DNA from 3 places in the Halomonas sp. 141 genome. Region 2 is predicted to be linked to each of the others. Evidence: predicted binding sites of a transcription regulator. Region 2 holds the regulator's gene; each other region holds the start of a gene.
The links. The regulator PhoB, encoded in region 2, activates phosphate uptake and scavenging genes when phosphate is short. The targets are predictions, from matches to a motif close to TGTCATANNNNTGTCANA.

Region 1 (6,730 bases), on a different contig from region 2:
CCAGCATCGTCACCGAAAGCGGCGGTACCGTGCATCGTCTGGAAGATTGGGGCCGTCGCCACCTGGCTTACCCGATCAACAAGATCCACAAAGCCCACTACGTGCTGATGAACGTTGAGTGCACCGGCGAGACTCTCGAAGAAATCGAGAACATCTTCCGCTTCAACGACGCCATCATCCGCAGCCTGGTTGTGCGCTGCAAGGAAGCCGTTACCGAAGCTTCTCCGATGATGAAGCCGGCAGAAGAAAAGCGTCCGCGTCGCGAAGAAAAGCCGCGCGCTGAAGCTGAAGAAACTGCCTGATTCTATCCACTGCACGTTTTAAGGAGCTAGTCCATGGCACGTTTTTTCCGTCGCCGCAAGTTTTGCCGCTTCACTGCTGAAGGCGTCAAGCAGATCGACTACAAAGATCTCGACACGCTGAAGGCTTACATCACGGAAACCGGCAAGATCGTTCCGAGCCGTATCACCGGCACCAAAGCACGCTATCAGCGTCAGCTGGCGACCGCTATCAAGCGTTCACGCTACCTGGCACTGCTGCCCTACTCCGATAGCCACCAGTAAGCGTTTAACGTGATGCTGGCACTGGCAAGATGGCTGATGCGCGGAACGCCCTATGCCGTAGGCGGGGCGGCCCTGGCATCGCTGGTGCCCTGGCTGTTTTGGCTGGGCGCCGCCATTGCCGCACTGGTGACCTTGCGCAAGGGTTTTGCCCCTGCGCTGCCGGTCATCATCGCCGCTGCTCTGCCTGCCGGTTTCTGGTGGGCACAAGGTGACGTGATACCACTGGCCAGCGTTCTGCTGGTCACGCTGATGTCCGTCATCCTGCGCGAGCGGATGCGCTGGAGCGAAGCCTTGATCGTGGGCACATTGGCTGCCGCCGTCATGGTTCAGCTGGGCATCTTCAGCCCGCCGGGGGGCACCCAGCTCATGCTGGAGCAGCTGCGGGAGAGCTCTACCGAGATCGACCGTATGCTCACCGAGTTTGCCAACCAGGGCGTCGACACGACGGCCTTGGCTGCCATGGTCATCGGTGGTGTCACGGGGCTGGTCGTGCTGCTGGCCGCCATTATCTGTCTGGCGCTGGCCCGCAGTTGGCAAGCCGGGCTGTATAACCCCGGTGGCTTTCGCGAAGAGTTTCATGCGTTGCGCCTGAGCCCCCGTGAGCTTGCCGTTCTGGTGGTGTTGGGAGTGGCAGGCATGGCGCTTGGTGCGCAGGCGCTGGCGATGCTCTGCTGGGTTCCGCTGCTGATTGCCGGTATTGCGTTGGTGCATGGTTTTATTGGAATAAAGGGGATGAACGGGCTGTGGCTGGTGGCATTTTATGTGCTGCTGATCACGACCTGGCCCACGATTCTCATTGTGCTGCTGTTGGGGCTGATCGATACATTTGCGAACGTTCGCGCACGCCTTGCCCGCAGCAACTGACAAGAGGTTTACGAGATGGAAGTCATTCTGCTCGACAAGATTGGTAAGCTGGGCGGCCTGGGTGACAAGGTCACTGTCAAGCCTGGTTATGGTCGTAACTACCTGGTGCCTTACGGCTTAGCCGTACCGGCCACCAAGGACAACATCGAAGCGTTCGAAGCGCAGCGTGCCGAACTCGAAGCGCAAGCCGCTGAGCGTAAGGCAGAAGCCCAGGCGCGTGCCGAGCAACTCAACGACATCGAACTGTCGTTGGTGTCCAAGGCAGGCGACGAAGGCAAGCTGTTCGGCTCTATCGGTCCTCGTGACCTGGCCGACGCGATCTCCTCTGCTGGAATCGACGTCGCCAAGAGCGAAGTACGCATGCCGCAAGGCCCGATTCGTCAAACTGGCGAATACGACATCGACCTCCACCTGCATGCAGAAGTGGACGCCGTTGTACGCGTGGTCGTTGTCGCCGAGTAATCATACTCGCCAACGCTGACGCCTCAAAGGGCGCGGGTTCTCCCGCGCCCTTTGTCTTTTTAGACCCTTTGTCTTTTTAGACCCTTTGTCTTTTTAGGCCCTGTGGCTCTTTTGGCAAAGGGCGACACAGCAGGCTTATAAAGCCCTCACTTTACGCGGGGGCCAGTGGTGTTATCCGAGCCGCACGGCTAAGATAAGCGCCGTTGGCTATCGGGTAATTGTTAAGGAGCTCGCAATGCAGGACCAGCCTTCTGCTGATCAGGAAACGGCAGCGTTAAAACTGCCACCGCATTCATTGGAAGCGGAGCAGTCGGTGTTAGGCGGGCTCATGCTGGACAACCAGGCGTGGGACAACGTCTCCGAGCGTCTGGTGGCTGACGATTTTTACCGCTATGAACATCGGCTGGTGTTCAATGTGATGACGCATCTGGCCGAGTCGGGCCAGCCGCTGGACGTCGTGACCCTTTCCGAAGCGCTGGAAGCCCGCGACCAGCTGGATACGGTGGGCGGACTGAGTTTCCTGGCCGAGCTGGCGCGCAACACGCCTTCGGCCAGCAACATACGCGCCTATGCCGATATCGTCCGTGAACGTGCCACGCTGCGTAAGCTCATCCGGGCGGCCAACCAGATTGCTGAAGGGGCTTTTTCGCCTCAGGGCAGGCCCGCCGACGAGCTGCTCAACGAGGCCGAGCGGCTGGTGTTCCAGATTGCCGAAGAGCGGCCCAAGACCGGTGGCCCCATTGGCATGAGTGACCTGCTCACCAAGGCCGTGGATCGAATCGATGAGCTGTTCAACCTGAAAGGGGAAATGACCGGCCTTTCCACCGGCTTCCGGGATCTGGATGAGATGACTTCGGGCCTGCAGCCTTCCGATTTGGTCATCATTGCCGGACGCCCCTCGATGGGTAAAACTACCTTCGCCATGAACCTGGTCGAGCATGCGGTCATTTCCAGCGACAAGCCGGTGATGGTGTTCTCCATGGAGATGCCCGCCGAATCGCTGATGCTGCGTGTGCTCTCGTCATTGGGGCGTATCGATCAGACCCGCGTGCGTTCGGGCCAGTTGGAAGATGAAGATTGGCCGCGGCTGACCTCGGCGGTGAACCTGCTGAAAGACAAGCAGCTGTTCATCGATGACACGGCGGCCCTGTCACCCAATGAGATGCGCTCACGGCTACGCCGGGTGGTGCGTGAGCACGGCAATATTGCCCTGATCATGATCGACTATCTGCAGCTGATGCAGATTCCTGGCTTTAACGAAAACCGCACGGGCGAGATCTCGGAAATTTCGCGTTCGCTGAAAGGCCTGGCCAAGGAGTTCCAATGCCCGGTGGTGGCGCTTTCCCAGCTGAACCGCTCGCTGGAGCAGCGTCCCAACAAGCGCCCGGTCATGTCGGATTTGCGTGAATGTGTCACGGGAGACACGCGGGTGATGCTGGCAACCGGAGAGCGCTTGCCGATTGGTGATCTGGTCGGGCAAACGCCGGACGTCATATCGCTGGGTGAAGATGGCAAGCTGCGCCGCTCGACGACGGATTTGGTGTGGTCAGTGGGCACCAAGCCAGTATTCGAGGTTTGTTTGGCTAGTGGACGGCGTATACGTGCAACAGCCAGGCATCGATTGAAAGCGCTATGGGATTGGAAAACGGTGGCCGAGCTCAAGGTGGGGGATCGCATCGCCTTGGCCAGACAGTTAGCGCAGCCTGAGCATCCGGTCGTGTGGGAGGAGCATGCGCTTATCCTGCTGGCCCATTTGCTGGGTGACGGCAGCTATGTCAAAGGGCAGCCGCTGCGCTATACCACCGCTAGTGAAGCGAATAGCGACGTTGTGAAGCGCTGCGCAGAGCAGTTTGGCTCGACGGTGACTCGCCATGCGGGACGCGGCAACTGGCATCAACTCGTCATTGCTGGCAATGGCAATCGCTGGCACGCCCAGGGAGTGGGTGCCTGGTTGAAATCGCTGGGTATCTTTGGGCAGCGCTCTGCAGAAAAATATATTCCAGGTGACATCTTCAGGCTGTCCAATCAGCAGCTCGCGCTGTTCATGCGTCATTTGTGGGCCACCGACGGCAGCATTACGACAGATAAAAATGGGCGCACACGCGTCTATTTTTCTACGGTTAGCCGTCGGCTTATCGATGATGTCAGTGCTCTGCTGCTACGTTTCGGTATTGTGACCCGAATCCGCCATGTCGTGTCAGGAGAGGGGAGTGGTTGGTATACCGCCGACGTGTCGGGAAGCGATCAACAGCAGCGCTTTGCACAGAATATTGGGGCTTTTGGGCATCAGGTGGCGTCGTTAGCACCGCTGAAAGCGGCATCCGTCGTGGCGAACACCAATATCGATACCTTGCCCCAGGAGGTGTTCGAGCATGTCAAACAGGCCATGCTTGCTAAAGGCGTGAGTCACCGGAAAATGGCTGCAATGCGTGGCACATCTTATGGCGGCTCGTCCCATTTTAGCTTTGCTCCTTCCCGGGAAACCCTTGGCAGCTATGCAGATGCGCTGGGCGATGTGGCTTTGGCACAGATTGCCTCCAGCGATCTCTTTTGGGACCAAGTCGTCGAGATACGCCCTTGCGGTGAAGAAGAGGTCTTCGATTTGACCGTCCCCGGTGACGCGTGCTGGCTAGCGGATGGCATCGTGAGCCATAACTCGGGCGCGATCGAGCAGGATGCAGACGTCATTGCCTTCGTGTATCGCGACGAAGTGTATAACCGCGATAACCCGGATAACCAGGGCCTGGCCGAGCTGATCATTGGTAAGCAGCGTAATGGCCCCATTGGAACGGTACACATGGCCTTCATAGGCAAATACACGCGCTTCGAAGATCTGGCGCCGGATAGTTACGGTGAAGCCTTCGGCGATTGACTTGAGGCTGAGGGGGGAGCACGTATAATGCGCTCCCCGTTGGCTGAGTCGTCTGGGTAACCCTCACTGGAAGGGCGGGATGAGAAGCGTGGGTCAATCGCATTGGTAGATAGACAGGAGTAACGCATGGCAGGTGGTTTTAGGCGCGGTAACCGTAAGCGGCTTCCCAAGCTGGAAGGTCGGGGTGAGCTCCAGTCGTTAGAGCGTGAAGGTCCCTTCAAGGAGTGGTTGGGCATGCCCGACCTTTACCGCTACCACCTGGTAGTGGAAGGGGAGCAGTACAGCTACCAGACAGAAGATGCGGAATTACCGGTCACCATTGGCGACAAGGTCGTGTTCCGTTACAAGGAAACCAAAGGGGGCAACTGGATCGATCGCAATTCCCTAGGCAAGGCCATCGACCCCTCGGAATATCAGTAACACGACACACATCTTGACGTTTCGGTCAGGAACTCTTTTCTGTTATTGCCCTCTTAGAGAGATAGTGCCAGGGTAATATGATTGTCATGGGGCAAGGGCATGCTGTGCTCCATGGCAATGACCAATAACAGGAGGGAACCATGGAACTTAAAGAGCTTAAACAGTTCGTCGAACGTCATGACAATTTTGAAATTCGAGTAATCACGCACTCGGGCAGCCGGTTTTATCAGGTCGAGCTTGAAGATGTCGAGGGTGAGCGCCATATGCTGACCCAGCGTGGCAAGCCCATGCTGTTTCGTTCGCTGGACGATGTCTACCTCGAACTCAAGCGGGCAGGTATCCACCGGGCGTATCTTGTGCAGCACGTGCCTCAGGATGAAGTCATTGGTCGCGACGCCCACTACAGCGCGCCGCTGACCTCGCGTATGCCGCTGGTATTCTGACGCCCAGGCATCACTGATTGCGCGAGCGTGACCCGCATTTTTCCCACCATTGGCCCAGCCGAATTCGGCGACGGGCAAAGAACCGATAGCCTGCATCCATGACGGCGCGCAGGCCAGGCAAGCAAGACAGTCTTACCAGCCGCCTGTAGCCCAACACGGCATACAGGGCCCGGCTGGCATCCATCCCCACATACCAGTTTCCCTGCTGATCCTGAAGATGCAGTTGCCCCATCATGGCCTCGAAGCTGAGCCCCAATGCGCCGGGATCGAAATCCTCGTGCTGAATATCGACCAGACGAATGCGCTGGTGGTGGCGATGTTTGGCTAGCCAGGCCACTTCGACGCGACAAAAGGGGCAGTGTCCATCGTCGTAGAGCGTGATCGGTGGTGCGGCATGCAGCGTGGCGAAACGGCTCATAAGGAGCGCTCCTCGTGGGTGTATCCTTGGGTGTGAGCGGCTTGCTCGTAACCGGCGGCAGTGGGGGGCGATGCCAGGAGCTGCTCTACCTGCTGGCGCAGAACGCCACCACCGCGCCTTCAGGGGCCTGGCGAAGGGTAGGCAGGGTCAGGGAAAGCTGGTCACCCAGAATGAGTAGCAAAGGCTTGGACATGAGTTCGCCTGTAGTTATACAAATTATGTTGATAGTATAACTTTATTCCGCGTCTTTGCTGAAAAGTGATAAGATTTAGACCATTGTGAATGATCGACAGCCCCCAGGAGTAAGTGAGATGGCCGACAGCGTTGTAAAGGATCAACCCGGTGAAGGGCGCTTGGCCCACGCGCCAAGCAGTCATCCTCCGGTTGCCCCCGCCAAGGTGGGCGTGGTGCTGGCCAATCTGGGGACGCCCGATGCGACTGACTACTGGTCCATGCGGCGCTATCTCAACGAATTCCTGTCGGATAAGCGGGTCGTGGACTATGCGGGTTGGAAATGGCAACCGCTGCTGCAGCTCATCATTCTGACCAAGCGCCCCTTTACGTCGGGCCATGCCTACAAAAGCATCTGGAACACCGAAAAAGACGAGAGCCCGCTGCTGACCATTACCCGTGCACAAACGGAAAAGATGACCGCCCGGCTGAAAGCGCTGTATGGCGACAGTGTCGA
Region 2 (6,730 bases):
CCGCAGATGCCCCTGGACGGCGAGTTTCCCTACCTGCACCTCGAACGCAAGTTCATGCACCTCGGCTATCATCTATTTGATACGGCCTTCCACGGTGAAGACGTACAGGCCGCGATCCCCCTGGTGTTTGCCACCGCGCTCCTGCTGGTGCTGATAGTGCTGGTGCTTAATCTAACTGCCATATTTCTGCGTCATTATCTGAGGCGTCAACGAGGAAACGAATGCTAGCGTTATCGTCCGCCAACACTGCTCAACCGCCGGTGACGCGCTTCTCAGCCGACGCCCGGTGCCTGAGCATCCACCAGTTCAACCTCGCTTATGCGGGGAAACCGGCGTTGCGTGACCTGACGCTCGACGTACCTCGTCACCGGGTGACCGCGTTCATCGGCCCCTCGGGCTGCGGAAAGTCCACGCTGCTACGGGCAATCAATCGGCTTCACGACTTGAACGAGTCCGTGACCCACGATGGCCATATCTACCTGGAAGAGCAGGACATTCATGCGCCACGCATGAACGTGACCGAACTCAGACGGCGGGTAGGGATGGTGTTTCAGACGCCCAACCCGTTCCCGATGTCGATCTACGAAAACGTGGCCTTTGGCCTGCGCCTGCAAGGGCGCCTGCCCAAACGCAAACGCGACGACATCATCGAGTGGGCGCTGACATCGGCCGCTCTGTGGGATGAGGTCAAGGACCGCCTGCACCGTTCGGCCTGGCAGCTCTCCGGCGGGCAACAGCAGCGCCTGGTGATTGCCCGGACGCTGGCCGTTCAGCCGGATGTCCTGCTGCTGGACGAGCCCGCCTCGGCCCTCGACCCTATTTCGACCCTCAAGATCGAGGAGTTGATACGCAACCTGAAGTCCCAGCTCACCCTGGTGCTGGTGACTCACAATATGCAGCAGGCCGCGCGGGTTTCCGACTACACGGCCTTTTTGCAAAACGGTGAACTGATCGAATATGGGCCCACGGATCAAGTGTTCACCAACCCGCGTCTACAACGCACCGAAAATTACATTACCGGCCGCATGACCTAGGCCCCATCGACGATACGTCAGGAGTGCTCAATGGATATCACGAGCGAGACACACAGCCAACACATCTCTCGCCAGTTCAACCAGGAGCTGGAAGAGCTGAAGACCCACCTGATGGCCATGGGCGGTCTGGTGGAAAAGCAGGTGCAGGATGCGGTGCATGCTCTGCTGGAGGGCGACAGCCGCCTGGCGGAAAAAGTGCGCGACAATGACCGTCAGGTCAACGACCTGCAGCTGCAAATCGACGACGAGTGCACCCGAGTGCTGGCTCGCCGTCAGCCGGCGGCATCGGACCTGCGGCTGGTACTTGCGGTCATCCGTGCCACCTCGGACCTGGAGCGAATCGGCGACGAAGCCAGCAAGATTGCCCGCAATGCACTGTTGTTAAGTGAAAACAGCGGTGCCATTCGTGGCTTGGTAGAAGTCCGCCATATCAGCGAGCACGTGCGCAAGATGCTGCGTGACGCCCTGACCGCCTTCGCCCGCTTCGATACCGAGCTGGCCATGCAGGTCGTTCGCGAAGACGAATCGGTGGACGACGAATACGGCAGCGCCATGCGCTCGCTGATGACCTTCATGATGGAAGACTCGCGCTCCATCAGCTCGGTGTTGAGCATCATGTGGGTGCTGCGCGCCCTGGAGCGGGTGGGCGACCACGCCAATAACCTGGCGGAATACGTGGTGTACCTGGTGAAAGGCCTGGATATTCGCCACAGTGACCCAGACACCCTGGAACAGAAGGTCATGAAAAAATCTTGACCTGGCCGTCAAACCCTCCTGCAATACGCCCAGACCATTGTCTGGGCGTTTTTTTAGGGAGTAATGTCGCGTGAATGCACTCAACGCATTGGGGCAAGGCACCCGCCTGGTGTATCAGCCCGGGCTAAGGCGCTATGTTTTTCTACCCATTCTGGTCAATCTGCTCGTGTATACGGGTATGGTTTACGTGCTCTTCACACGCTTTTCGGGCTGGCTGGAGAGCAGCATGGCCATGGTGCCTGGCTGGCTGGAGTGGTTGTCGTGGCTGATCTGGCCGCTATTCTTCATCAGCTTGCTGGTGGTGATCTTTTTTAGCTTCACCCTGGTGACTCACCTGATCGCAGCGCCTTTCTATGGGTTTCTGGCGGCTCAGGTAGAGCGCCAGGCCACCGGGCGTGAGCCTCTGGATGACCGAGGGCTGGCCAAAACGGCGCTGGACGCCGTGGGTCGAGAGCTGGTCAAGCTGAGCTATATTCTGCCGCGCATGGCCGTATTGTTCCTGTTCAGCTGGATTCCCGGCTTGAACGTCTTCGCGCCTCCCTTATGGGCGCTCTTTTCTGCCTGGGTCATGGCCATTACCTATCTGGACTACCCGATGGATAACAACAAAGTGTCGTTCAAGGACATGCGCAGCAGGCTTTCACGGCGCTGGTGGCCGAGCATGACATATGGCGGGCTGGTCATGCTCATCACCTGGATCCCCTTGGCCAACCTGTTCCTGATTCCAGGCGCCGTCGCAGGCGCAGTCCTCATGTGGGACCGCCACTATCGTGGCACACTGGACACGCGGGATAAGGCGGCAGGCTCGGCGCTCTGAATCAGAGCCATTCATCACAGGGCCGCCCATATAGCAGGCACAAAAAATTAGACCCCGCTAGGCGGGGTCTCGACCACTCTTACTTATGAACGATACTGACTGCTGGCTTCCTCTCCGTTTGCGGGACTCCAACCTTGGAATTTACCCTGACCAGTGTCTTGACCGTTTTCTGATTCATCCTTGAATCGGTGAGCATCCTTGCTATGGGACATCCTTGCCCTCAGTTTGCTCACTCCTAAGCGTAAGAGTTTTTTTCAGCTTTGCAAAGAATTGTTACGTTTAGCTGCCGCTATTTTCTTCTACCACATCTTCCGGAGTGTACTCGGCACCGCCGCTCATGTTGGTAGACTCTGGCTCATCCACGACGTCGGGACCTTGTGTGCCGTGATCAGTGGTCAGGTCTTCTGTGTCGTAGCTACCGGGCTCAGCCGTACCAGACTGTGTGTTCATGGGCTCATCTTCGACGGTTACATCCTGATTCTGGTCGATGGATGAGTGATCCGTGGTGTCTGCAAATGCCAGTGGACTTGCCATCAGGCCAAAAGAAACACCTAAAATACCAGCTTTCTTGAGTAGTTCCTTGGACATCATATTCCGCCTCCTCGATCGCTGTTAATACCGCATAGTTAAGGAAGAGTGACTTCATGTCTTACCAGTTCCTGCGGTAATCTTCCTTACTCAAAATATTGCATGCGCTATGCCACACATGCCAGAAAAATTAAAAATCCATAAATTTCAAAAACTTATTAAAAAAACAAAGAGGCGAACAAGGCCGCTGAGAAGCAATGAACAGGCGCTTTGAGTGGTTAAAAATGACACATGAGTGAGGTGTGACCAGAGTTCTATGCCAATATGGCACACTTATACAGGTGTTATGCAAAAGAAGGGGGTTCAGTGAAGTCGAGCCTTCAAGCAGGCCCGGTAACGCGTCTGGCAGGAAACACACAGCGAAAGGCAGCTCCCTCGCCCGGGTGTGATTCAACATTGAGTTGGGCCTCGTGGCGCAGCAGCACGTGCTTCACGATGGCCAGGCCCAGACCCGTCCCTCCTGTTGCCGTACTGCGCCCTTTATCCACTCGATAGAAGCGCTCGGTCAGGCGGGGGATATGCACCGGATCAATGCCATCGCCATCGTCCTCGACCTCGATACACCCGTTGCCGTTGGCGGCCACCGACCAGCGCAGCGTGATCTGGCTGCCTTCCGGGGTATAGCGCACGGCATTGAAGGCTAGATTGGAAATGGCGCTGCGCAGCTCCTGCTCGCTGCCGATCAAGCCAGCGTCGCTCTCTAGAATGACCTGCACACTGTGCTGCTGCCTCGAGAGCGCCAGAGCGTCTCGGCGAATGCTGTCGAGCATGGGGCCTACGGCCAGCGTCTGGTGATCGTCGCCGCCCTGGTCGATTTCCAGCCGTGACAGCAGCAGCAGGTCATTGACCAGGTTCTGCATCCGCCGCGTCTGCTCCTCCATCTGTACAATTCCTTTACCCAAGCGGGGAGGCAGCAGCTCCTTGAGGTCGCCGTAGGTTTCCAGGTAGCCCGACAGCACGGTCAGCGGAGTGCGCAGTTCATGGGAGACGTTGGCGACGAAGTCACGCCGCATCTGCTCCAGGCGGTGTAGACGCGTAATATCACGGGCCATGACCAGCCGCTCGTCATCGCCGTAGAGGGTGATCTGATACTGGAGGATACGCCGCTCGTCGATCGGCGAGGTCAGCGTCAGCGGCTCGCTGTAATCGCGGGCATTGAAGTAGCTGATGAAGCGAGGGTCGCGCAGCAGGTTGGTGATGTGCTGGCCACGGTCGTGGGCGGTTTGCAGCCCCAGCATGTCGGTGGCCGCGCTGTTCCACCACTCCAGGTCGCCGTGGCGGTCCAGCATCACCACGCTATCGCGCATGGCTTCGGAGGACTCCTGAATTCTCGCCAGCGTTGCCCGTAAACGGCTTTGGGTAATGCGCTGGCTTTTCTGGTAGCGATAGAGGCGGTCGAACAGCTCTCCCCACATGCCCTTGGCCGCCGGAGGCTCATCGTGGGGGTGGAGCGTCAGCCAAAGGAAGAGCGCCCGAAACTGACGCAGATGATAGACCAGACAAAACAGCAGCCCCGCCGCCAGCCCGACGCCAGGGTAATCCACCAGCCATCCCAGGCAGAGGCCCAACAGGGCCAGCCAGATGATGCGCCAGATCTCACGGCTCCACAGGCGCACGCTTACACTCGCGCAGAGAACCGGTACCCGGTACCGCGCACCGTTTGAATCAGATTTTGATGAGGCTCGCCCAGCGCTTTACGAAGACGACGAATATGCACGTCCACGGTGCGCTCTTCCACGTAGACATTGCCACCCCATACCTGGTCAAGCAATTGGCTGCGCGTGTAGGCGCGCTCCTGATGGGTCATGAAAAACTGCAGCAGACGATACTCGGTAGGCCCCATTTCCAGCGCCTTGCCATGGGCGCTGACCCGGTGGCTCACCGGGTCCAACAGCAGACCATTGATTTCGATGGGGTCTTCTACGCCACGCGGCGTGGCCCGACGCAGCACGGCCTTCAGGCGGGCCACCAGCTCACGGGGGGAAAAGGGCTTGGTGATATAGTCGTCGGCACCCGCTTCCAGGCCCTGGATCTTGTTGTCCTCTTCGCCCTTGGCCGTCAGCATGATGATCGGCAGCTCGGCGGTGGCTTCTTCGCGCTTCAACCGACGGGCCAGCTCGATGCCGCTGGTGCCCGGCATCATCCAGTCCAGCAGCAACAGGTCGGGCTGGTGATCGACGACCATGGCGTGGGCATCCTGGGCGTTGTCCGCTTCAAGCACGCGATAGTCAGCCATCTCCAGCGCCACGGCGATCATTTCGCGGATCGGCGCCTCATCATCGACGATCAGTACGGTCTTGGCGGTCATTCCAGGGCCTCACGGTGCTCTATTCAGGAAGGTTCAATGACATGCGTGTGACGATAACACCATGACTTGATGACAGTTCCATGACACCCAGTCAATTTAGCCCGCTACCGGCCACCAGCTCAAGGCAATACCTGCAAAGACCAGCAGACCCGACCAGTGGTTATTCAGAAAGGCCTGAAAGCAGCGGTCACGATCGCGCCCGGCGATCAACCGCTGCTGGTACACGAACGTCGCCGCCATGCCCAGCAACCCCAGCCAGAAAAAGCCTCCCAGCCCGACGCGCAGCGCGACCCAGCTCAGCAGCATCAGCACGCTTGCCTGCAGCACTCCGATGATCAGCCGGTCAGCACGGCCAAACAGCACGGCGGTCGACTTGATGCCGATTTTCAGGTCGTCGTCACGGTCGACCATGGCGTACTGGGTATCGTAGGCAACGGTCCACAGCAGGTTGGCACTGAACAGCAGCCAGGCTTCCAGAGGCACGTGGCCCAATACCGCGCCAAACGCCATGGGAATGGCCCAGGAAAAGGCCGCGCCCAGCACCACCTGCGGGAAGTGGGTGTAGCGCTTCATGAACGGATACACGAAAGCCAGCAGCACGCCGCCCACCGACAGCAGCACGGTGAACCAGTTGGTCAGCAGCACCAGGATGAAGGCAGCGGCGACCAGCGCCACGAACAGCAGCTGGGCTTCGGTTTCGCTGATGCGCCCCGTGGCCATGGGGCGCTGGCGAGTACGCTTGACGTGGCCATCCACATGGCGGTCGGCATAGTCGTTCACCACGCAGCCCGCAGCCCGCATCACGTAGACACCGGCAATGAAGATGATCAGCACAGAGCGGCCCGGTACCCCTTCTGCAGCCACCCACAGCGCCCAGAGCGTCGGCCACATGAGCAGCCAGGTACCAATGGGCCGATCCAGGCGCATCAGCTGAATAAAGTCTGCCAGCCGGGCCCAACCCGTTGGCCGCAATAGAGAACGGTCCATGCTCATGCTTACCTCGTGAAAGAAACTCCAGAATAGCCTAGCGCGAGGGCAGGCTCAGCGCATCGGCCATGGTCGATAAAAAATACTCTTGAACCAGCAGCGACAACCCCGCGTGCTGAAAGACCGAGCGACGCCCCCACTGGCTACGCCCCTTGGCGGGGGCACCCCACGCCGTGAAGCGCGGGAGCGACACCGTGGCCTGCAACGGCCCGCGCACCAGGTCCGGCTGCTGAAACAACC
Region 3 (6,730 bases), on a different contig from region 2:
AAATGCCAGCCAGCCGACGGTTAGTATGGCCGTGAAGCCCAGCACGGCGGGTGCGCCAAACTGGGCAATCAGCGGTAACGCGGCGGCGGTAAACAGGCCACCGCCCACCACGGGTTCGAACATCAGCTGTTTGTAGCCAAAGCTCTCCAGCGCGCCAGACTTGTTCTTGGGGTCTGCCATGCGCATCAGCAACAGTCCCGTGACAGTGACCCCCATGGATTGGCCGAAGTCACCAATACCGCGTTCGAACCAGTTTTCGGGGATGACGCGGGGAGCAATCACGATCAGTACGAAGAGGCTCCAGGCAATCCCGGCAACGGCCAGCAGCAGGAACGGCACGAAGTAATCGCCCAGTGTGGTCAGCGAAAGCGTTGCGAGGGCGGCCACAATGGTGAAATCCAGAGCGGTGCCTGCAATACGAGACATGGTGCGGGTGGATACGTGCCGTTCCAGCCCAAAGCGCATGACACACAGCTGTACGATCACCCCGCCAATCATGGCGATGGGAAACAGCGGCACGTGGGCGAGTATTTCCAGCCCACCGTCGCGCGCCCAGGTCATCTGCTCGATCCACTGCAGGCCTGTCAGCAGCAGCCAGCCAATCACGATGGCAATGCCCACTAGGCCAATATGCAGGCTCAAAGGGTCGGTGGTGCCTGCCTCTTGTGCCAGATCCTTTTTGAATTCGCTGAACTCCTCTGTAGAGGGCCGCTCGTCTTCACGCAGGCTTTCATCCGGCTGGTCTTCTTCACGGGTGGGCTTGACCACGCCTCTGCGTGCCGCGATGTTGATCATCACCGTACCGATCAACACCCCCGAAACGATGCCGACGGTGGCCAGGCCAAGCGCCAGGTCGGCGCCTTCCTCAAAACCGAGATCGGCGAAAGTGTCGGCCATGCCCGCGGCGGTGCCGTGCCCCCCTTCGAAACCGATTTCAATCAGCGCCCCTACCATGGGGTTCATGTTGAAAAGCGGTACCAGCACCAGCAGGGCAAGGCTTAGCCCGACCACATACTGGCCCCAGGCCATGGTCTGACCCACCACGACCTGGGGCCCTGCGCGTAGCCAGATGGTGCGCAGCCCAGGGATGGCCTTGCCAATGAATAGGGCAGCAAAGACCACGTTGATCAGCAGCCCGGGCAGCGCCGACCAGCTCTCCTGGACGTAAGCGGGGAACAAGCCGGGGCTATCTTCGAAAAGCGTGGGCATGAAGCGCCCGATGACATCGGGGCCGAGCAGCAGTAAGAGCAGCCCGCCAATCACCGAGCTGGGGAGAAACAGGCGGCGCAGCCAGGGCAGCCAAAGGCGCAGCGCGTTACTGACCAGCAGCACCAGCGCAATGAGCACCAGCGCGATAAACAGTTCACCAACGGTCATGGTCATCTCATCGCTCCTTGATGATTCGACAAGGGTAATGAGATAAACGTAGCGCCAATCAAATGAAAGCGCTACGGCGTTCAGGTATTCGAAAAGGGCCTAGCCCATCCAGTAGAGTCCCAATAGCGCAAATCCATAGCCCATGGCGGCCCCGGCCAGCACGTCACTGACATAGTGCAGGCCCAGCCCCACCCGTGAGATCGCGATGATCAAGGCAAGCGGTAACACGATCGGTAGCAGCCAGGGCGTGTGGCTGGCCACCAGCACGCTGAACATCACGGCATGCATGGTATGGCCACTGGGAAAACTGTAGCGGTCTCGGGCGGGTTCGCCGCAGTGGACGCCCCCCAGGTAGGTGATGAAGGGGCGCTCACGACACAGCCGGGTTTTTACCAGCTTATAGACCAGGATCGCCAGTAGCGCGATCAGTGAGTATTGCCACATGCGCCAGAGGCCGTCCGCTTGCAGCCAGGGCTGAGCTGCAATCAGTAGTACCCAAACGGGCCAATCACCCAGTTTGCTGGCCGTCTGGAGCGTCAGACGCCAGGGGCGGTAGAGCGAGAGATGCGTCACACGCTGGCAAAAGCGCCACTCCAACAGGTCAAGACGATCGAATACGACAAGCGGGCGAGCTCGCATGGCGGGCCTCCTGGGCATGGTGCAGGTAACGTAGAAATTGCTCGGCAATGCCCGTCCAGCTCTGTTCCAGCGCGCGCAGGCGGGCGACTCTTCCTAGTCGTGCGTAATCGGCAGGGTGCTGACACAGCGTGACCGCCGCGTGTTGAAAGCCCAGCGCATCGTCGGTCGCCACGGTGATGCCGTTATGGCCACTGTGAATCAGTTCTGCGCTGGCCGCGTGGCGAAACGCCACGACCGCCAGACCGCTGGCCATGGCTTCGGTCACCACGTTGCCCCAGGTTTCAGACAGCGAGGGAAACACGAACATGTCGGCGCTGGCGTAATGGCGAGCCAGCGAATGCTTGTCTACGAAACCGGTGAAGTGGGCCTCGGGCAAGGCTTTTTGCAGCTGGCTGCGGGCCGGGCCGTCGCCGACGATGACCTGAGCCATATCGGGGCGAGCGCTGCGCATGGCTTGCAACGTTTCCTGCAGGAGCGAAAGGTTCTTCTCGGGTGCCAGGCGCCCTACGTACAGGGCTACCGGTTGATGCTCGCTGACACCCCACTGCTGACGCAGCGCGAGGTCGCGGTGGGCGGGCGAAAAGCGTTCGCCGTCGATGCCCCGGGACAGCACCTGTACGTCTTTGATGCCATCCTGGCGCAGCGCCACGGCTTGCTGCTGGGTAGGCACCAGGGTGAGCGCGCAGCCGTTATGGAAATAGCGCAAATAGCGTCGTGTCGCTTTGCTCAGCCAGGCAACCCCATAATCCTGACAGTAGTGGTCGAAGTTGGTATGCCAACCGGCCACCAGTGGCAGGTCCAGGCGCTGGGCTGCCTGGCGGGCTGCCCAGCCCAGCGGGCCCTGGGTCGCCAGATACACGACATCCGGGCGGTACTGCTGCCAAAAGCGCTGAAGCTTCCCGGGGCGGGCAAAGCCTACCTGAACGTCGGTATAGTTAGGCAGCGCAAACCGCCTGACCTGAAGTTCCCGAGTAGCGCACGCGGCGCTTCCGGGTTGACGCGGCGCCGGGCGTATCACGTCCACTGTGATGCCCAGCAACAGCAGTTCACGACACAGCCGGTTCAGCGTGTGCGCGACGCCGTTGATTTCCGGTGACCATGTTTCGCTGACGATACAGAGTCGCATGAGCGATTCATCCCTTTATCACGTTTAGCCACCATGGTGAGGCTCAACAGTGACACCGAGGCGACAGCCAAGTGAACAAGCGATGACATGGCGAATGACCATGCCTTGTGTTGCAGAGAGCAACTATCGTTATATGAAGAAGAACGTGACTTGACCCTGACGGAAGGAACTCAGTCCATGACCTCACGACACTTTGTTACTCCATGCGCCATTGCAGGCGCACTCATGATCTCGGCATCAGCCGTGATGGCCGACGATACCTTTACCCTGACGATCTATCACACCAACGACCTGCATGGCCGCACGGATGCTTACCCGGCCCTGGTGGCCACCTTGAACGAGGCCCGGGAGACCTATGGCGAGGGGTTGCTGCTGGATGCGGGGGATGTCTTCTCTGGGACGCTCTACTTCAACGAGTTTCAGGGCCAGGACGCACTGACCTTCATGAACCTGATGGGCTACGACGCGTTCGTGCCGGGGAATCATGAGTTCGACCTGGGTGACCCTGAGACCGGTCATCAGGCGTTGGCGGCGTTCTTTGCAGGGGCAGACTTCCCCATTTTAGGCGCCAACCTGGACTTTTCGGCTTCTCCCGAGTTTGCCGAGCGCCTCGGGGAGAGCATCACGGTCGACCCCCAGCCGGGGTATCTCTATGACGGTATGATCCTCGAACACCATGGGGAGCGTATCGGGATCTTCGGATTGAGCACCCAGGATAGCGACGCCATCTCCAGCCCGGGCCAGGTCACCATTGGTGAGTATCGACAGGCGGCCGAAACTATGGTCGAGGCGTTCGAGGCACAGGGAGTCAACAAGATCATTGCGCTCACGCATCTGGGCTACGACAGCGACCCCAGCGTCGGTAACGACCTGCTGCTGGCAGAGCAGGTCGAGGGGATCGATGTCATCATCGGGGGGCATAGCCATACGCGGGTTGCCCCGCCTGCGCTGCTGACCGAGCACTGGCCAGCGCCCACCGTGATAGGGCAGGCAGGTGAGTATGGCCAGCACCTGGGAGTCATGCAGGTGACCTTCGATGCCGAGGGCGTGGTGCAGGAGGTCAGCGGTGAGCTGCTGGCCGTTGACGAGCGCACGCCGGATGCGGCTGCGCTGGAGCTTTTAGCACCTTATACCGCGGCCATCGAGGCACTGCGTGACGAACAGGTAGGTGCGAAGGCGATTCTGGCGCTGCCCAACCCTCGTCATGGCCAGGGCGATGCGCTGAGCGTACGCGCCAACGAGACGGCGCTGGGCAACCTGATTGCCGACGGTCAGCTTCATGCAGCGCGCAAGGTGGTACCGGACACCCTCATGGCGCTACAGAACAGCGGCGGTATTCGTGAAGCGCTGCCCCAGGGGGATATCACCGTCGGCGACCTGATCGCCGTGCAGCCGTTCGGTAACCGGTTGACGTTACTGGAAGTCACCGGTGCCGAGCTGCTTGAAACCTTCGAAATCGCCCTGACCAATGCGCCGGACGAAAGCGGCGGCTTCCTGCAGGTGTCGGAAGGCACGCGGCTCACCTACGACAGCCGTCAGCCTGCAGGCGAGCGTCTCATCAGTCTGGAGGTGAACCGCGAAGGCGCCATGCAGGCGATCGACCCGGACAAGATTTATACCGTGGCCACCAACAACTTCACCGCGGCAGGTGGCGATGGCCACACGGCGCTGGGCGCTGCCCATGAAGATGGGCGCTATACCATCGTGGGCCATACCGACTGGGAAATGTTGCGCGATCACGTGGTGTCCCATGGCGAGGTGTTTTACCAGCCTCAAGGTCGCATTGTCGATATTGCCCAGGACGAATAGTCACTTCATCGCCCTGGGCAAGCGGTAGGCTCAGCCGGTGCGCTGCCCCGTGGTGGCATTGAACGGGTGCAGGGCACCGGCGGTGACGTACAGGTTGAGCGTCTCGCCCTCCTGAACGGGAGGCTGGCCTGCGGTTTTCAGTACCGTAGGCTGTTGGCGGTCGGCCAGATGCACGTACAGGTGGCTTTCGGCCCCGGCTGCTTCGTATAGCATCAGCGTGGCTCGTAGGGCGATATGCGGCTCGGCAGGCGGTGTCAGCAGCATGTCATCCGGGCGAATACCCAGAGTGTCCGTGCCTTCCGGCAGCTGGCTCAATATCCCTTGATGATCCTGGGGGGCCAGATAGGCCTGCGGCAGGATGTTCATGGCAGGGGAGCCGATGAACTGGGCCACGAACAGCGTGGCAGGCCGCGTGTAGATCTCCATGGGCGTGCCTACCTGCTCGATATTGCCTGCGTTCAGCACCACCAGGCGGTCGCCCAGGGTCATCGCTTCGAGCTGGTCGTGGGTGACGTACAGGCTGGTGGTCTTCAGGCGACGCTGCAACTGCTTGATCTCGACGCGCATCTGCACCCTCAGCTTGGCATCCAGGTTGGAGAGCGGCTCGTCGAACAGGAAGGCCGAAGGCTCGCGTACCAGTGCGCGTCCCATGGCCACGCGCTGGCGCTGACCGCCAGAGAGCTTGCGCGGTTTGCGCTCCAGGTACTCCTCGATTTCCAGCATTTTGGCGGCGGCGCGCACGCGCTGGTCGATGTCATGCTTCTTGAAGCCACGGTTTTTCAGGCCGTAGGCCAGGTTGTTGTAGACCGTCATGTGAGGGTAGAGCGCATAGTTCTGAAACACCATGGCGATGTCCCGTTCGGCTGGCTCCAGCCGATTGACCACCCGCTCGCCGATCTTCAACGTGCCTTCGGTAATGGTTTCCAGCCCGGCCACCATGCGCAGCAGGGTCGATTTACCGCAGCCGGAAGGCCCCACCAGTACCACGAATTCACCATCTTCGATGTGCAGGTCGATGCCTTTGACGGCTGCCACGTTACCGGCGTAGGTTTTCTTCAGCCCTTCCAGGGTAATGCTGGCCATGGTTACTTCTCCGTCTCGGTCAGGCCTTTCACGAACAGGCGTTGCATAAACAGGATCACCAGCACCGGTGGCAGGGCCGCCATCACGACGGCCGCCATGATCAAGTGCCATTGGGGGTTTTCATCGGAAGTCATGCGCTGAATGCCCATCACGATGGTGTAGTAATCCGGGTTGGTGGTGATCAGCAGCGGCCACAGGTACTGGTTCCAGCCGTAGATGAACATGATCACGAACAGCGCCGCGATATTGGTGATCGAGAGCGGCATCAGAATGTCCTTGAAGAACTTCAGCGGCCCCGCGCCGTCCACCCTGGCGGCTTCCAGCATCTCTTCAGGGATGGTCATGAAGAACTGGCGAAAGAGAAAGGTAGCGGTGGCCGAGGCAATCAGCGGAATCGACAGCCCGGCAAAACTGTTGAGCATCTTCAGGTCGGCCACCACCTGGAAGGTGGGGATGATGCGCACCTCCACCGGCAGCATCAAGGTGATGAAGATCAGCCAGAAGAACAGCATCCGAAAGCGGAAACGAAAATAGACGATGGCAAACGCGGACAGCAGCGAGATGGACAGTTTGCCCAGCGTAATGGCCATGGCCATCACGAAGCTGTTCCACAGCATGGTGCCTGCCGGTGGCGCGCCCGCGTTGGAAACGCCGGACTGCCACATGCGCGTGTAGTTTTCCAGGCCGTGGCTGCCG

Region 1: the regulator PhoB is predicted to act here: its motif matches at 5,253-5,270, upstream of CWI66_RS06865 (DUF6482 family protein).
Region 3: the regulator PhoB is predicted to act here: its motif matches at 3,191-3,208, upstream of CWI66_RS15050 (bifunctional metallophosphatase/5'-nucleotidase).

What each region holds. Positions count from the first base shown of each region.
Region 1 covers NZ_PINZ01000010.1:43,403-50,132, reverse strand. The annotation lists gene rpsF (30S ribosomal protein S6) at 1-302, shown strand, start outside; gene rpsR (30S ribosomal protein S18) at 336-563, shown strand; gene CWI66_RS06885 (hypothetical protein) at 576-1,427, shown strand; gene rplI (50S ribosomal protein L9) at 1,443-1,889, shown strand; gene CWI66_RS06875 (replicative DNA helicase) at 1,990-4,761, shown strand; gene CWI66_RS06870 (hypothetical protein) at 4,888-5,181, shown strand; gene CWI66_RS06865 (DUF6482 family protein) at 5,322-5,624, shown strand; gene CWI66_RS06860 (thiol-disulfide oxidoreductase DCC family protein) at 5,635-6,042, opposite strand; gene hemH (ferrochelatase) at 6,354-6,730, shown strand, end outside.
Region 2 covers NZ_PINZ01000063.1:2,640-9,369, reverse strand. The annotation lists gene pstA (phosphate ABC transporter permease PstA) at 1-228, shown strand, start outside; gene pstB (phosphate ABC transporter ATP-binding protein PstB) at 222-1,034, shown strand; gene phoU (phosphate signaling complex protein PhoU) at 1,065-1,790, shown strand; gene cysZ (sulfate transporter CysZ) at 1,861-2,607, shown strand; gene CWI66_RS16475 (hypothetical protein) at 2,887-3,198, opposite strand; gene phoR (phosphate regulon sensor histidine kinase PhoR) at 3,516-4,811, opposite strand; gene phoB (phosphate regulon transcriptional regulator PhoB) at 4,814-5,503, opposite strand; gene ubiA (4-hydroxybenzoate octaprenyltransferase) at 5,600-6,490, opposite strand; gene CWI66_RS16455 (chorismate--pyruvate lyase family protein) at 6,528-6,730, opposite strand, start outside.
Region 3 covers NZ_PINZ01000047.1:4,279-11,008, reverse strand. The annotation lists gene CWI66_RS15065 (sodium/glutamate symporter) at 1-1,383, opposite strand, end outside; gene CWI66_RS15060 (phosphatase PAP2 family protein) at 1,477-2,016, opposite strand; gene CWI66_RS15055 (glycosyltransferase family 4 protein) at 1,979-3,142, opposite strand; gene CWI66_RS15050 (bifunctional metallophosphatase/5'-nucleotidase) at 3,368-4,951, shown strand; gene CWI66_RS15045 (sn-glycerol-3-phosphate import ATP-binding protein UgpC) at 4,982-6,034, opposite strand; gene ugpE (sn-glycerol-3-phosphate ABC transporter permease UgpE) at 6,037-6,730, opposite strand, start outside.